Regions from separate parts of the Streptomyces sp. JLBG701 genome, predicted to be linked through region 2. Evidence: riboswitches for the same ligand, from Rfam matches in the RefSeq annotation. Region 2 holds a riboswitch; the other holds the start of a gene.
What was found. Region 2 has a riboswitch for ZMP and ZTP ahead of AC5DRG_RS47725 (bifunctional 5,10-methylenetetrahydrofolate dehydrogenase/5,10-methenyltetrahydrofolate cyclohydrolase). Riboswitches for the same ligand answer to the same signal wherever they lie in the genome.

Region 1: another riboswitch for ZMP and ZTP. It lies ahead of AC5DRG_RS32850 (glycine hydroxymethyltransferase); the one in region 2 lies ahead of AC5DRG_RS47725 (bifunctional 5,10-methylenetetrahydrofolate dehydrogenase/5,10-methenyltetrahydrofolate cyclohydrolase).

The regions. Positions count from the first base shown of each region.
Region 1 covers NZ_CM178588.1:7,078,650-7,087,034, forward strand. Annotated here, with positions in the region: gene pabB (aminodeoxychorismate synthase component I) at 1-1,081, opposite strand, end outside; gene AC5DRG_RS32830 (antibiotic biosynthesis monooxygenase) at 1,131-1,745, opposite strand; gene AC5DRG_RS32835 (DUF3050 domain-containing protein) at 1,929-2,717, shown strand; gene AC5DRG_RS32840 (DMT family transporter) at 2,979-3,863, opposite strand; gene rocD (ornithine--oxo-acid transaminase) at 3,948-5,204, opposite strand; ZMP/ZTP riboswitch at 5,249-5,338, shown strand; gene AC5DRG_RS32850 (glycine hydroxymethyltransferase) at 5,371-6,834, shown strand; gene AC5DRG_RS32855 (hypothetical protein) at 6,956-7,678, opposite strand; gene AC5DRG_RS32860 (hypothetical protein) at 7,988-8,385, opposite strand, start outside.
Region 2 covers NZ_CM178588.1:10,434,448-10,442,832, reverse strand. Annotated here, with positions in the region: partial or broken gene AC5DRG_RS47770 (MBL fold metallo-hydrolase) at 1-806, shown strand, start outside; gene AC5DRG_RS47765 (rhodanese-like domain-containing protein) at 810-1,211, shown strand; gene AC5DRG_RS47760 (sulfite exporter TauE/SafE family protein) at 1,208-1,969, shown strand; gene AC5DRG_RS47755 (metal-sensitive transcriptional regulator) at 1,985-2,272, opposite strand; gene AC5DRG_RS47750 (rhodanese-like domain-containing protein) at 2,364-2,930, shown strand; gene AC5DRG_RS47745 (ABC transporter ATP-binding protein) at 3,089-4,843, shown strand; gene AC5DRG_RS47740 (hypothetical protein) at 4,916-5,209, opposite strand; gene AC5DRG_RS47735 (nuclear transport factor 2 family protein) at 5,384-5,752, shown strand; gene AC5DRG_RS47730 (hypothetical protein) at 5,740-5,931, shown strand; ZMP/ZTP riboswitch at 5,968-6,052, shown strand; gene AC5DRG_RS47725 (bifunctional 5,10-methylenetetrahydrofolate dehydrogenase/5,10-methenyltetrahydrofolate cyclohydrolase) at 6,075-6,923, shown strand; gene AC5DRG_RS47720 (CU044_5270 family protein) at 6,933-7,883, opposite strand; gene AC5DRG_RS47715 (RNA polymerase sigma factor) at 7,876-8,385, opposite strand, start outside.

The DNA.
Region 1 (8,385 bases), 3.4 Mb from region 2:
GCACTTCGGAGGAATGCCGGTTGGGCGTGCTCGTCGAGTCGCAGTCGGCCTTCAACTCGTAGCCGAAGTAGCCGACATACCCCCCGGTGAAGTCGAAGGGCAGCCCGGAGGCATCCACCCGCCGGCTCGCCAACTGCCGCTTCAGATAGTCGAAGACACTCGCGGCGACCTTGCGCGTGGGCCGCCCCGGCCGCTCGATCTCGCACCGCCCGCTCTCGACGTCGTACCGCACGAACTCAGCGAGCGGACCGCTGTCGTCACCGAAGAACGAGAACCGCGACAGCCCCTCGTCGACCAGCGAACTGTCCAGCCAGAACGCCCGCTCGGACGCCCCGTACATCCGCGTGAACGCGGCCTCCGTGTCGACCGCCCCGGCGATACGCCGGGTATGCAGCCGGTAGCCGGGTCCGGCGGCCCGCCGGGGCCGGGGGACGGCCGGCAGGGGGCCGGGGATCGCCGCGGCGGCCGGGGTGACGGCAGTGTTCTTCGTACGGGTCCTACGAGCCCGTTCCGCCGTGAGATTGCGGAAGTTGACGAGCATCCGATGGCCGTACTCGGTGAGGACCGACTCCGGATGGAACTGCACGCCCCACAGCGGTCGGCTGCGGTGCCGCAACCCCATCAGGACACCGTCCTCGGCCCAGGCAACGGCCTCAAGACTCTCCGGCAGCGGCTCGGACACGGCGAGCGAGTGGTAGCGGACGGCCGTGAAGTCCTGCGGCAGCCCCAGGAACAGGTCCTGTCCGTCGTGCCGGACCGTGGACAGATGCCCGTGCCGAGGCTCCGGCGCGAACGTCACCCACCCCGACTCCCCGAGCGCGATGCCCTGATGCCCCAGGCAGACGCCGAGCACGGGGATCGTGGACTCCGCGAGCACGGAGGCACTGAGGCCGAAATCGCGCGGCTCGGCCGGGTGTCCGGGCCCGGGAGACACGACGACATTGTCGAATTCCGAGAGATCAGGAATGCCGGCGGCGACATCATTCAACACCACAACCGGTTCCTGGCCGTTGACCTCGGCGATCAGCTGGAACAGGTTGTACGTGTAGGAGTCGTAATTGTCGATGAGCAGGGTCTTCACCCGCCCACCTCCCTAGGTTCGTTCCGGGCCCAAACAGACCGAAGTCGTCCTACGCGGTCCGTCTTTTATGCCGGCCCCGGAGCGCCTGGAGCGACGGATACAGCCATTTCTTGAAGAAACGCTGGAGCCGGGGCATGAGAATCCAGGTGACGAGGGCCGTGACACACAGGCACAACAGCAGCGTGCGGATGAGCGGATTGAGTCCCCCGAGATAAGGCAGAACGATCAGATTGAACAGCAGCACGGGCGGAAAAACCGCGCTCATGTTCACAAACCAGAGTTTCCATTTCGCCGGCGGGGCGGGCGCCTTGGGCGTGGTCGTCTGTGAGTCGAACCACATCTTGGAGCCGCGCACGCTCCTGCGCTCGGTCTGCCGGGCGACGCCCACCGCCCGGGCGTCCCACTGAGCCCGCGCGGCCGAGTCCTCCCAGGCCCGGGCCGTTCCCTCGCTGGCGAAGCGATAGACCACATGCCACTCCGCCTCTCGGTCGACAAGGACGCCACCCCCCAGAAAGCCCGGCTGCTGCGCGCTCGCGCCCAGCATCGCCCACCCCCACGAGTGGAAGTCGGCCTCACGGCCCGGCGTCACCTGAAAGGCAACGGTGACGGTGACGGGATTACTGGTCACGCCGTCGAGTACGCGAAACCTCCACAGCACGTTCAAATTTTGAACGAAGTTCTGTGAAGTTGTTTCAGGTGTCCGGATGATGACTCTTTATCAGCCTTTCATCGCTCTTGACGCACTCTATCGGACCGTACTGGAGGTAACTTTCCCGAAATTCGGTGAAGCGCTTGCCGGACGGACCGAAAGGGCTGCACGATCGATTTCCCCGACCGAAGGAGACTCATGTCCAGGTACGACTGGGATATGAACAACAAGGGCCACGAGGGAATTGACAGGGCCCGCTCCGTGATCGAATCGGCGCGAAAAGAAGTAACCGCCCACCCCATTTACCAGCGCATAAACAGCCGCGAGGACATGGCCACCTTCATGGCCCACCACGTCTTCGCGGTATGGGACTTCATGTCCCTCCTCAAGTCGCTCCAGCGCGACCTGACCTGCGTCGAGGTCCCCTGGGTGCCGCGCGGTTCGGAGGTGAGCCGGCGACTCATCAACGACATAGTCCTGGTGGAGGAGAGCGACGAGCTGAACGGCGGCTTCACCAGCCACTTCGAGCTCTACCGCGCCGCCATGGACGAGGCGTCGGCCGACACCACCCGCATCGACACCTTCCTCGACCTCCTGGTGGAGGGCCACGGCATCCCGGCGGCCCTACGCGCCGCCCAAGTCCCCGCCCCCGCCAACGAGTTCGTCCGCACAACCTTCGCCATCATCGAGGACCGCCCCCTGCACTGCCGCGCCGCCGCCTTCGCCTTCTCCCGCGAGGACCTGATCCCCGACATGTTCGACCAGGTCATCAAGAAGGAGGGCACGGAACACTTCCCCCTCTTCCGCGACTACCTCGCCCGCCACATCGAGGTCGACGGCGAGGAACACACCCCTATGGCCATGCAGATGGTGGCCGACCTGTGCGGCACGGACGACGTGCGCTGGGAACAGGCGGTGGAGACGGCGATCCTGGCCTTGGAGGCGCGGTCGCGACTGTGGGACGGGATCGCGGAGGCGATGACGTGAGGGGGGTGTTGGCGGGAGGCGGTTGAGGGGTCGGTGGGGAAGGTGGGCTGGATGATGTGAGGGAGCTGATGTGGGTGAGGGGCTGATCGCGTGCGAGGACGACGACCGCCACCCCGAACCCCCACCCACCCCGAAGAGGCCGCACTTCTCAGCGCCGGTCCAGGCAAATTCAGCCCGTCTGGGGGTCCCCCCTCTGGGGGAGTTTGAGGACGAGGCCCTTCGGGCCGAAGGGGGGGTCTGGGGGCGCAGCCCCCAGGACGGTCACCCCGAGACACCCGCACGCCCCCCACCCCGACCGCCGGAGGCACCCGCACGATCCTCGGCCCCACCGCCGGAGGCCGGCGCTTCCCCGAACCGCGCCAGAGCCAACGCGCCCCCAACAGCGACGCAGAACCCCACCACCGCCAGCCACGTCAGCCCGTCCCGCGTACGGTCCCCGAGCCACACCACGCCCACCGCCGCCGGCCCGATCGTCTCGCCGATCACCATCCCGGCGGTAGCCGTGGTGACCGAGCCCCGCTGAAGGGCCGAGGTCAGCAACAAAAAGGCCGCACCCCCACCGACCAGCAGGGCATACGTCGCCGGATTGGCGAGCAGCTCCGGCACCTCGAGCGAGTCGATCAACCGCACCGACACCTCCACCACCCCGAACCCGAACCCGGCCCCCAGCCCAAGCACCAACGCCCGCCCCCGCCCGGACCACCGCCCACCGACCAGCCCGAGCAACAACACACCGACGGCAACGGCGAACATCGCCCACTTCAACTCAGTCGACCCCGCCCGATCCCCCTCCGCCCCGGACGCCAGCCCCAACATCGCGAGCCCGGCGCACACCACCCCCACCGCACCCCACTCCACCCCGCTCAACCGCACCCGCAGCAGCCACGCCGCGACCACCCCCGTCACCGCGAGACTGGACGCGAGGGCCGCCGCGACCGCGTAGATGGGGATCGACCGCAGCGCCGCGATCTGGAACACGAACCCCACCCCGTCCAACCCCAGCCCGACGAGATACCGCCACTGCCGCAACGCCCGCAGCAACAGCGCGACGTCCCCACCCGCCCCGGTACTCGCGGCCCGCGCGGCGACCGCCTGCAACACCGTCGCAGTACCGAAGCAGACCGCCGCCCCAAGGGCACACACCATCCCGAAGATCACAAAGCGACTGTAGGGGAGGGGACGGGGCGACCGTCCCTTCCGGACTCGCGGAACGCACCCCGGGTGGTGACCTCACCCCCCGGACAGCACCCCCCGCAATTGGTCCAACCCCCAGTCCAGATCCTCCTTCCCGATCACCAACGGCGGCGCGATCCGGATCGTCGCCCCATGTGTGTCCTTCACCAGCACGCCCCGATCCATCAACTTCTCGGAGACCTCCCGCCCGCTGCCGTACGCCGCAGCGATGTCGACCCCCGCCCACAGCCCGCGCCCGCGCACGGCGGTGACCGGGCCCGTGCCGGCCAGCGCGCCAAGCTCCCGGTGCAGATGCTCGCCCAGCTCAGCGGCCCGCGCCTGGTACTCGCCGGTCCGCAGCATCGCGATCACCTCCAACGCCACCGCACAGGCCAGCGGATTCCCGCCGAACGTCGACCCGTGCTCGCCCGGCCGGAACACCCCCAGCACCTCCGCACTCGACACCACGGCCGACACGGGCACGACCCCGCCACCGAGCGCCTTCCCGAGGACATACACATCGGGTACGACCCCCTCGTGCTCGCACGCGAAGGTGCGTCCCGTCCGCCCCAGCCCCGACTGGATCTCGTCGGCGACGAACAGCACGTTCCGCTCCCGGGTCAGCTCCCGTACCGCCGGCAGATAACCGGCCGGCGGCACGATCACCCCCGACTCGCCCTGGATCGGCTCAAGCAGCACCGCCACCGTGTTCTCGGTCATCGCCTCCCGCATCGCCGTCAGATCCCCGTACGGCACGATCGCGAACCCCGGCGTGTACGGCCCGAAGTCCGCCCGCGCCTCCAGGTCCGTGGAGAAGCTGATGATCGTCGTCGTACGGCCGTGGAAGTTGTTGCCCGCGACCACGATCTTCGCCCGCTCCGGCGGCACGCCCTTGACCCGGTACCCCCACTTCCTGGCCGTCTTCAGGGCCGTCTCCACCGCCTCCGTACCGGTGTTCATCGGCAGCACCAGCTCCATCCCGCACAGCTCGGCCAACTGCTCGCAGAACGCCGCGAACCGGTCGTGATGAAACGCCCGCGACGTCAGCGTCACCCGATCCAGCTGCGCCTTCGCCGCCTCGATCAGCCGCCGGTTGCGGTGCCCGAAGTTGAGCGCCGAGTAACCGGCCAGCAGATCCAGATACCGGCGCCCCTCCACATCGGTCATCCACGCACCGTCGGCGGTGGCGACGACCACCGGCAGCGGGTGGTAGGTGTGCGCGCTGTGCGCGTCGGCTGCGGCGATGAGTGCTTCCGTAGCGGTCACGGCGTCTCCCGGGTGTGAGGGTGACTCCCTTCTTATCGTCGCCCGCATGGTGGACGCAGGAGCCGCACCGTTCGGCACGCCCGGTAGGCTGACCGGCGGGCCGTGACTGGCGCGCTGGGATGGGACCGACCATCGGGGAGCGGCCCGAGCTGCAATGTGTGCCGTGCGCCTGGGCCGTACCGTGAACGCCGAACGCCACGTCCGGAGGTCCCCGATGCCCGACAATTCTGTGCCTCTCTCCGCCCTCTCCAACGAGTCCACCGCCTTCCGTGCCGCCCTCGATGTGATCCGTGCCGTCGAGCCGCGCGTCGCCGACGCCATCGGCCAGGAGGTCGCCGACCAGCGCGAGATGCTCAAGCTGATCGCCTCCGAGAACTACGCCTCCCCGGCCACCCTGCTCGCCATGGGCAACTGGTTCAGCGACAAGTACGCCGAGGGCACCATCGGCCGCCGCTTCTACGCCGGCTGTCGCAATGTCGACACCGTCGAGTCCCTCGCCGCCGAACACGCCAAGGAACTCTTCGGCGCCCGCCACGCCTACGTCCAGCCGCACTCCGGCATCGACGCCAACCTCGTCGCCTTCTGGTCCGTCCTGGCCCAGCGAGTCGAGGTCCCCGCCCTGGAGAAGGCCGGCGTCCGCCAGGTCAACGACCTCTCCGAGGCCGACTGGGCCGAACTTCGCCAGGCCTTCGGCAACCAGCGCATGCTCGGCATGTCCCTGGACGCCGGCGGCCACCTCACCCACGGCTTCCGCCCGAACATCTCCGGCAAGATGTTCGACCAGCGCTCCTACGGCACCGACCAGGCCACCGGCTTGATCGACTACGAGGCGCTGCGGGTGTCCGCCCGCGAGTTCAAGCCGCTGATCATCGTCGCCGGCTACTCCGCCTACCCCCGTCTCGTGAACTTCCGCATCATGCGCGAGATCGCCGACGAGGTCGGTGCCACGCTCATGGTCGACATGGCGCACTTCGCCGGTCTCGTCGCCGGCAAGGTCCTGAACGGCGACTTCGACCCGGTCCCGCACGCCCAGATCGTCACCACGACCACCCACAAGTCGCTGCGCGGCCCGCGCGGCGGCATGGTCCTGTGCGACGACTCCCTCAAGGACCAGGTCGACCGCGGCTGCCCGATGGTCCTCGGCGGCCCGCTCCCGCATGTCATGGCCGCCAAGGCCGTCGCCCTCGCCGAGGCCCGTCAGCCCTCCTTCCAGGACTACGCCCAGCGCATCGTCGACAACTCCCGCGCCCTGGCAGAGGGTCTGATGCGCCGCGGCGCCATCCTCGTCACCGGCGGCACGGACAACCACCTCAACCTGATCGACGTCGCCTCCTCCTACGGCCTCACCGGCCGTCAGGCCGAGGCCGCCCTGCTCGACTCGGGCATCGTCACCAACCGCAACGCCATCCCGGCCGACCCCAACGGCGCCTGGTACACCTCCGGCATCCGCATCGGCACCCCCGCCCTGACCACCCGTGGCCTGGGCACCGCCGAGATGGACGAGGTCGCGGGCCTCATCGACCGCGTCCTCACCACCACCGAGGCGGGCACCACCAAGTCCGGCGCCCCCTCCAAGGCCGCTCACGTCCTCGACCCGAAGATCGCGGACGAGATCTCCCACCGGGCAACCGACCTCGTGGCCGCCTTCCCGCTCTACCCGGAGATCGACCTCGGCTGACCTCCAGACCACTGGTCGTAGCTCCACCCGCGGCGGTCCGGCTTCATGCCGGGCCGCCGCGTGGCGTATCAGCAGCTGTCGCCGATGCCGGCTCACCCGCCCCGCAGCTCCTGTGCTGGGCTCACACGTCCCGCAACTCCCGCCGGGGGCCCGGCTCCCGAGCCCGCCGCCACCGGTCCAACGGCAACTGTGAGGCGAACGGCCGCAGCACCAACGCCAGTACGGCTCCGGCCGCCAAGCCTGGTATCGCCCACCACCAGTCGGTGCCGCCGCCCGATCCCGGTGGGGTGGCCGCCGTCTCGGTGGTCGTCACGTCCTCCGTGTCGGCGTCTGACGCCTCCGGCGCCGACTGCAAGGGGGTCGGGCGGATGCCGGAGTTCCCCTGGGACGAGGGCTTGCCCATGACGCCCAGTTCCTTGAACAGGGTGCGCAGTTCGCCAGGGCGCTCAGCGCGGTGCCAGTAACCCTTCGAGAGCTCGGGGAGCTGTGTCGCCGTATGGATCCAGACGGCGTTGGAGTCGGACGCCGGGTATACGCGGTCGAACCGCCAGGGCGACACATCGTGCACCAACCACGTGACGTTGATCTGCCGGGAGTTCATCACATCGACCTCCGGCGGCCTGTCGCCGATGCCGGTGCCGGGTGGGCCGAGCAACTGCTCCAGCTCCAGGTACTCCTCGTCGGAGTAGTACAGCGACGCCGTCTCCGTGCTCACCGGCGAGGCCACCAGCACACTCGTCGGCCCGCCCGCCGCCGCGGACCACGCACCCCACACCATCAGAGCGAGCGTGACCGCCAACGCCCCGATCACCGCCGTCAGTTCACGAACCCTGCCTCTCCGCATCCCATCCCCCAACCGGTCGAGCCCAGTCCGGCCCGCTCGCGAGCCGCGTGTCACTTCTGGTACACCGCCCGACGCGGCGGGGTTCCCACCCCACGCGCACAATTTCGGGGATTCCCCGACCCCTCACCGAGGGCACATCAGGCTCGCTGGTCATGTTGGAGGGGGTGATTGGAGCGTTCGGGCCAGCTCGGCGGCAGCCGACCTGCGGCTTTCCCCTCGCCGCCTGGCCAAGGGGCCCAATCGCCGGGATGGGATACCCCCCACCAGCGGGCTCAGCGGCCCAGCCGGCCGAGAACCAGCAGAAACCGCTTAGCCGAAGGCCTCCCCATCAAGGGACTTCGCGATCCCCACCGCCCGCTCCTTCGACGCCACACCTTCGAGGCGGAGCGTCACGTCCCCGCTGCCCGGGTCATGCATCCACAGCAGGGTCGGCCCGGCGGTCCGCTGCTCGCGCGTGTAATGAGACCCGTCCCGGTCCACCAGCCAGAAACTCAGCAGGTGAGGCCGTGGAAACCACAGCGCGATGTCGTTCGGCGAGCCGATGCCCGAGGAGTCCCCGCCCAGCGGGATCCACTCCGGCTGTTCGCGCACGCTCTTGGCGAAGCTGACGTCCAGGCCTGCCGGATACTCGTCGAGCCGTATCGTCTTCCCCTGCTCGCGCCAGCACAGGCTCACCAGATATCGCCCTCGCGGCTCCCCAGTCACCG
Region 2 (8,385 bases):
CGCACGGCTTCGGCAGCTTCTGTTCCGCCGGGCAGGCCACCGGCGACGCGACGACCATCGGCCGGGAGCGCACCTCCAACGAGGCGCTGGTCAAGGACGTCGACACGTTCGTCGCCGACCTGCTCGCCGGCCTTGAGGACGTGCCCGCCTACTACGCCCACATGGGTCCGGCCAACGCCGCCGGCCCCGCCACCGTGGACCTCACACCGCCCCGGCGCGCGGACGCCGAGGAGATCGCGGCCCGGCTCGCCGCCGGCGAGTGGGTGGTGGACCTGCGCAACCGGGTCGCGTTCGCCGAGGGCCATGTCGCCGGAGCGCTCAACTTCGAGGCACAGGGGCAGCTCGCCACGTATCTGGCCTGGCTGCTGCCATGGGGCAAGCCGGTCACGCTGCTCGCGGAGTCGGCGGCCCAACTGGCCGACGCCCAGCGGGAACTCGTCCGGGTCGGCATCGACCGACCCGCCGCGGCCGCGGCCGGCTCCCCCGCCGACTGGCTACGTCCGCACGAGCGCCCTCGCTCCTTCCCGCGCGGCGCCTTCGCGGACCTCGCCGCTCGGGACGCCGATCAGGTCGTGATCCTGGACGTGCGACGCGACTCGGAGCGGGCGGCCGGGCACATCGCCGGCTCACTGCACATTCCGCTGCACGAGCTGCGCGACCGGCTCACGGAGATACCCGACGGCACCGTGTGGACGCACTGCGCCGGCGGTATGCGCGCCGCCATCGCCGCCTCGCTCCTCGACGCGGCGGGCCGTGAGGTGGTCGCCGTCGACGACTCCTTCGACGCCGCGCGTGCCGCCGGGCTCCCCATGGCGCGGATCACCGCGGCCGAGGCCCACAAGCGGACTGGCGCGGACGCAGCAGACGTACTCCTGGATGTCCGCGAGGCGGACGAGTGGGCGGCCGGGCACGCGCCCGACGCCGTGCACGCCCCGCTGTCCGCACTGTCGGCCGGGTCTCCCCTGCCGCAGGCCGCACAGGGCCGCCGGGTCGTCGCGATCTGCCGCTCCGGGAAGCGCTCCCGCGAGGCGGCCACGCTGCTCACGGCGCGTGGCGTCGCGGTGGTGGACGTCGTCGGCGGCATGGGGGCCTGGGCGGAGGCGGGGCTTCCGGTGGTGAGTGACGCCCCGCGAGGCACGGAGGCAGACCGTCCGGGTATGCGGGTTCCGGGCGAAGAACATTGCGAGGCCGCCCCCGGTCGAGTCGGGTGAGCGCGCTGATCCTGGCCCTCGTCGCCGGTGCCGTGACCGGTCTCGCGCTGGGGGCCCTCGGGGGCGGTGGCAGTGTGCTCGCCGTGCCCGCGTTGATCTACCTGCTGGGCTTCACTCCGGCCGCGGCCGCCACCGCGAGCCTGATCATCGTCACCGTGACGTCCGCGACGGCACTGTTCGCGCACGCCCGTGCGGGCGCGGTGGAGTGGCGCGGCGGTGCGCTGTTCGCGGCGGCGGGTCTCGTCCCGGCGACCGTCGGCGGGGTCGTCTCGGGGCGTCTCCCGGCCGGTTTGCTCACGGGCGCCTTCGCGGTCGTGGCCGCCCTCGCCGCGCTCCGTATGCTGCGCCCTTCGGCCTCCGTACGGGACGAGGTGGCGGTGCGTCCCGACCGGGTCGTCAAGGCGGGCGCGGGGCTCGGCGCGGTGACCGGGGTGCTGGGTGTGGGCGGCGGCTTTCTCGCCGTACCCGCCCTGGTGAACGTCGTGGGCCTGCGGATGCGGGCTGCGGTCGGCACGAGTCTGCTGGTCATCACCGTCAACTCGCTGGCCGCGCTGGCGGCCCGGGCCGGCTCGGCCGCGAGCGTCGACTGGGCTGCCGTGGCGCCGTTCGCCGCGGCCGCCGTACTCGGCGCGTGGGACGGCAAGCGCCTCGCGGCGAAAGCCTCCTCGGGTGCGCTGCAGCGGATCTTCGCCTGTGCGTTGCTGGCGGTCGCCGCGTTCATGCTGGCCGACGCCGTCACCGGGGTGCTGACCCGGTGACCGGCACCGACAGTCCTACGCCAGTGACAGGAAGAGCTTCTCCAGCCGGGCCTTCATCTCCTGCGTGCTCTCGCCGTTCTCCTCGCCGTTGCCGGGACCCGTCAGGCACTGCTGCAGTCCCGTCGCGATGATCGCGAAGCCGGCCCGGTCGAGGGCGCGAGAGGCCGCGGCGAGCTGGGTGACGACCTCCTCGCAGTCGCGTCCCTCCTCGATCATCTTGATCACACCGGAGATCTGCCCTTGCGCCCGGCGCAGCCGGTTCAGCACCGACTTGAGCTCATCAACCTCGAACTGCAGCTCCACAACAACTCCTCTACATACCCTTGGGGGTATTTTACCCTCCCCTTGGGATTCCCCACCTCACACAAGTCCCGCCGGAAGGATCGCATTCCTCATGAGCAACCCTCTCGCCCTCGACGCCGACGAGGCCCGCACGCGCCTCCCCCAGCTGACGGTCGTCGACGTCCGTACGCCGGGCGAGTTCGCCGCCGGCCATCTCCCCGGCGCCCTCAACATCCCCCTGGACCAGATCCGGCGCGCCCTCCCCGCGCTCCAGAGCCTCCGAGGCGAACTCCTCGTCGTCTGCGCCTCCGGCGCCCGTTCGGAGAACGCCTGCGGCATCCTCGCCGAACACGGCATACAGGCCATGACGCTGACGGGCGGCACCCAGAGCTGGGCGGCCCGCGGTCACGACGTACACCGCCCGTCGCCGGGCACCCGCACCGTCTGGTCCATGGAACGCCAGGTCCGCCTCACAGCGGGCAGTGTGGTCCTGGCAGGTCTGGCCCTCGGGCTCCTGCACCCCGCCTGGCAGTTGCTGTCCGCCGGCATCGCGGGCGGCCTGGTCTTCTCGGCGCTCACCAACACCTGCGGAATGGCGGCACTCCTGTCAAAGCTCCCGCACAACCGCCCGAGCCCGGCGGACCTGGAAGCAACGCTGGCGGCACTGGCACAGCGCTGAACGGGACGGATGAAGTTCCGGTGCACGACAGCGCCCCGAAAGGGGCGCGGGGCTGTGTCCATCAGCGGCTCCGCCGCGGGGCGCGACAAGCCCCCACCGGGCCCACAGACGGCGACGTAGCCTGATGCTCCGACCAACCCCCGAGGAGCGCCGTGAGCATCGGCATCGCTGAGACAGAGCCCACCCCGCCCGCATGGCGCCTGCTCCTCGGCTACGTACGCCCGCACCGCTGGGCCCTGTTGGCAGGCGCACTGCTCTCGCTCGTCACCGGGGCCACCGGCCTGCTGCTGCCGCTGGTGGCGAAGGGCCTCATCGACAACCTGTCGCACGACCGCTCCATCACCGGCGCGCTGCTGGCGATGTCGGCGCTGGTCGTCGCCAACGCGGCGGTGGGCGCGCTGGGTTCGTACGTGCTGCGGCGCACCGCCGAGTCGGTGGTGCTCGGTGCGCGGCGCACCCTGTCGTCGTATCTGCTGCGGCTGCGGATCCCGGCCGTGGACCGTAGCGAGCCCGGTGACCTGATGGCCCGGATCACCTCGGACACGACGCTGCTGCGCGAGGTGACGACCGATTCACTCGTCGGTCTGGGCACCGGAGGCCTCACACTGATCGCGACCGTCGTGATGATGGGCGTGGTCGACCCGGTCCTGCTGGGCGTGACGCTGGCCGTGATCCTCGGTGCGGGCGTGGTGCTCGGCGCGATCGTGCCGCGTATCAACAAGGCGAGCCGGCGGGCGCAGGACGCGGTCGGCGTGATGGGCGCCTCCCTGGAGCGGATCCTGGGCGCGCTGCGCACGGTCAAAGCGTCCGGCGCCGAGCACCGCGAGGAGCAGACGCTGCACGCGGCGGCCGAGGAGTCGTGGCGGCAGAGCGTGCGCGCCGCCAAGTGGTCGGCGGCCGCGGGCAACACGGCCGGGCTGGCGATGCAGATCGCCTTCATCACGGTCCTCGCGGTGGGCGGGGCACGCGTCGCGACGGGCTCGATCGCCGTCGGCACGCTGGTCGCGTTCCTGCTCTACGTCTTCTATCTGATGTCGCCGATCCAGCAGGTCGTCGGCGCGATCACGCAGTACCAGACGGGCGCCGCGGCCCTTGCCCGTATCCAGGAGGCGCTGCGTATGCCCTCCGAACCCGCCTCCCGGCCCGCTCCCCTACCGGCCACCGGAGCGTCCCCGGCCGCCCTCACCTTCGACGACGTCCGCTTCCGCTACGCCGACGACCTCCCCTACGTCCACCACGGCGTGAGCTTCACCGTCCCCGCCCAGGGCATGACGGCGTTCGTCGGCCCGTCCGGCGCGGGCAAGACCACGGTGTTCTCCCTCATAGAGCGGTTCTACGACCCCGAGGCCGGCGTCATCACGCTCGACGGCCGGGATCTCGCGGACTGGGATCTGCCCCAACTCCGTTCCGCGATCGGCTATGTGGAGCAGGACGCCCCGGTCCTGTCGGGCTCCCTGCGCGCCAATCTGCTCCTTGGCAACCCCGACGCGGACGACGACGCCCTCGCCCGCGTACTCAAGACGACGCGCCTGGACGGCCTGGTCTCCCGGCTCCCCCTGGGCCTCGACACGCTCGTCGGCCACCGTGGCACCAAGCTGTCGGGCGGCGAACGTCAGCGCGTCGCCATCGCCCGCGCCCTGCTGCGCCGCCCCCGGCTGCTCCTCCTCGACGAGGCGACGTCCCAGCTGGACGCGGTGAACGAGGCCGCCCTGCGCGACACCGTCGCCGATGTCGCCCGTACGACCACGGTTCTCGTCGTCGCGCACCGGCTGTCCACGGTGACGATGGCCGACCGGATCGTGGTCATGGACGCGGGCCGGGTCCGCGCGGTGGGTACCCACCAGGAGCTCGTGGCCGGCGATCCGCTCTACGCCGAGCTGGCGGCCACGCAGTTCCTCGCCACGGCGGGCTGAGCGCCCGCTCACACGTCGCGGGCCGCCCGTTTCCGGGCGGCCCTCGACGCGGACGTGTGACGCGGCGGAGCGTCAGTACTGGATGCCGGGGAGCAGACCGGTCACGGGGGCGGCAAGATCGGTGACCTGGTGCAGCTGGTCGAGGTCGTTCAGCTTGTTGAGGCCCGCCAGCTGCTGGGAGACCCGCGGGATCCGCTCCTTGTGCTCGGCGGGGATGTCGCTCACCGCGAGCGAGTCCAGCATGGCCATGGGGCGCAGGCCGTCGTTCTGGGCGCCCGCATCGGCGGCGCTCGCCAGCGGAGCGGCCATGCCCGTGACACCGACGGCGAGACCAACGGCGGCGACAATACGTCGTGTTGAGATCATGTATTCAGCAACGGCACCAGGCCCGGGGCGGACACGGGCCGATCGTGTCGCTCACCCGTCAGGACGAGCGTGTCGACTGCGCTTGCCGAGCCCGCTGCGGCGGAGGAGTCTCGAAGGAGGGACCCTCTCGCGGCCCGCTCCTCATCGGGCCGTGGCCCCCGAAGGAGGTTCATCATGGGCACCACGGCACGCCCCGGCTTCGACACCGAAGCACTGCGCCGGGCCATCGAAGGACACACTGCGGCGACGCTCCTGTCGCTCTACGCGGACGACGCGGAGATACGCGTCGTGGACCGCAACACCCAGCCCAGCAACCCCAAGGTCCTGCACGGCCGTGACGAGATCGGCGCGATGTTCGACGACGTCTACAACCGCGACATCAAGACGCACAAGCTGGAGCAGTGCGTCACCCAGGGCGACCGTGTCGCCTTCACCGAATCCTGCGAGTACTCGGACGGGGTCCGTGTGTACTCCGAGTCGATGGTGTCGCTGCGTAACGGCAAGATCGCCGAACAGACCATGATCCAGGCATGGGACGAGTAGGCAGAAAGGCGGCGAAGGTCCAGTTCACATCCCATCTGAACTGGACCTTCTCGGCCCGGGCCGGAATGGGCAGATCACGTACGGGCAGGGCCTGGCGGACCTGGCCGGTCGCCACCGCGGGCCGGCTGCTGTCGGCGTCCCTTCGCCGGTCGGCCCGGCGCCGGCACCGCTCCACCTGACCCCCTGCTGATCGCCGTACCGCCTCGGATACGCTGTCTGCGGGCCGTGACTGGCGCTGAGGTGGAGCACCACCGGGGAGCGGCCCTCGCAGAGTCGATGCCGTGCGCCTGGGCGATGAGGTCTATCAGCTCAGGAGTGGATCATGTCTCAGGCCCGGCTCATGGACGGCACCTCGCTCGCCCGGCGCATCGTCGAGGACACCGCGAAGAAGGCCGCCGACCTCACCGACCGCACGGGATCGGCACCCTGTCTGGCGACGGTGCTGGTGGGCGCGGACCCCGCCTCCGTCACCTACGTGCGGATGAAGCAGAACCGCTGCCGCAAGGCCGGCATCGAGTCCCGCCACGTGGAGCTGCCCGCCGCCACGACCACGGAGGAGCTGGTCGACACGCTGCGGTCTCTCTCCAACGACCCCGCCGTGCACGGCATCCTGCTCCAGCACCCGGTGGGCGAACACATCGACGAGCGGGCGGCGTTCGAGGCGATCGCTCCCGAGAAGGACGTCGACGGTGTCACCTTCGCGTCCTTCGCGACGATGAGCTTCGGGCTGCCGGGCTTCGTGTCCTGCACGCCCGGCGGCATCATGCGCCTCCTCGACGAGTACGAGGTCGATCCGTCCGGGAAGCGTGCCGTGGTGGTGGGCCGCAGCGCGATCCTCGGCAAGCCGGTCGGCATGCTGCTCCTGGGCCGCGACGCCACGGTGACGTACTGCCACTCGCGCACGCGGGATCTGTCGGCGGCCGTCCGCGAGGCGGACATCGTGGTCGCCGCGGTGGGCCGCCCCCGGCTGATCCGCGGCGAGGACATCAAGCCCGGCGCCGTCGTGGTCGACGCCGGTTACAACCCCGGAAACGTCGGCGACGTCGACTTCGACTCCGCCGTCGAGCGGGCCGGACTCATCACCCCGGTGCCGGGCGGCGTCGGCCCGATGACGATCGCGACGCTCCTGGAGCAGACGGTCGACGCGGCCGCCCGGCAGCTCGGAATGTGACCCTCCGGGTCAGCGCATCCAGGCGCTGTAGTCCATGACGTCCCCGGCCTGGACGCCGTACTCGGGCTCCGCCTTGGTGAAGGTGGTCTCCAGACCGAGTACGGCGCCGGTGACCGGGTCCATGATCAGCATCTGGCGGGTGCCGGACCGGTCGTAGACGTACGCCTGTCCGCGCCGCCCGAGCCGGTCCGTCACCTGCCCGACCGGCCTCAACCCCTCGGCGTCCGCCAGCAGTCGGGCGAGCGCCGCCGACTCCCGTGTGCCGAGGGTCCAGTTGTCGAGCAGCACCTGGACGCCGTCGAGGAGCTCACCGGTGTCGGGCGCCGTGTCGAGGTACATGGCTTCCTGGAGGTAGGCGCGCAGGCCTGCGGCGTCGCGCGGGGGCGGCGACTGCGGCGGGGCGTCGCTCCAACTCGGCGGGTACGTCTGCCTGGTGAGGACGTGACCGTCCTCGACGAGCTTCCCCTCGCCGCTGAGGACGGGTCGGCCCGGATGCCGCGGGTCGGTCGCCACGACGAGTTCCGTGTGACCGCCGTCCGCCTTCCAGCGCACGATGCGCTCTTCGGGGAGCGTGATCGGCGGCTTGTCGTCGCTCATGCCCATGCTCCAGGACTGCACGTGCGTGCCCTTGAGGAGCTTGAGCACGCCGTCGACCGCTTGGGCGCGCCCCGCCAGGGTTTCCAGGGATACGGGGGTGGAGTCGGCCCGCACCACGAGCGGGCGGGGTGCGGCGACCGCCGGGGCGGTGGTCTGGCCGGTGAACAGCAGCGCCGACACGATCGCGGCGACGACGGCCGTGGCTGCCAGGCCCCAAAGCAGCCGGGGTCGGCGGGAAGTCCGTTCCCGCATCAGCCGGTTGAGCCGCCGCTCGGCGTTGTGGTCGAGCGGGCCGTCGCCGAAATGAGGACCGCCGGTCGGCACCGGGTTGGCGCGGCGCAGGAGTTCGAGTTCGTCAGCCATGGCCGTACTCCTTCGAGTTCGACTGGGTCGCGGGGCACATGCGGTCGATCTCGGCTCTCAGCCGGCACCGGGCCCGGTGCAGCCGCATCGACGCGGCCCGGGTGCCGCAGCCGAGGGCGACGGCGACTTCGTCGACGCCGAGTTCCTCCCATGCCGTCAGCCGCAGCACCTCCTGGTCGGCCGGGGAGAGCCGGGCGAGCGCGTCGTGCACCCAGGCACCCGGTGTCTCCGCGTCGGGACTGTCCACCAGGTGCCGTCCGTGCGCGGTGTCGTCGTTGCCGAGCCGGTCGACGAGCCGGCGGCGTCGCCCATAGCCGCGTACCGCGTTGGCGAGGCAGTTGCGTGCCACGCCGTACAGCCAGGGCAGCGGCGTCGGCGGGAGGTCGGCCCGGCGCCGCCAGGCGACGGTGAACACCTCCGCCACCACTTCCTCCACCTCGCTGGTCCGCCCGTCCAGTCGCCGCGCGACATAGCGGCTGACCGCCCAGTAGTGCTCGCGATA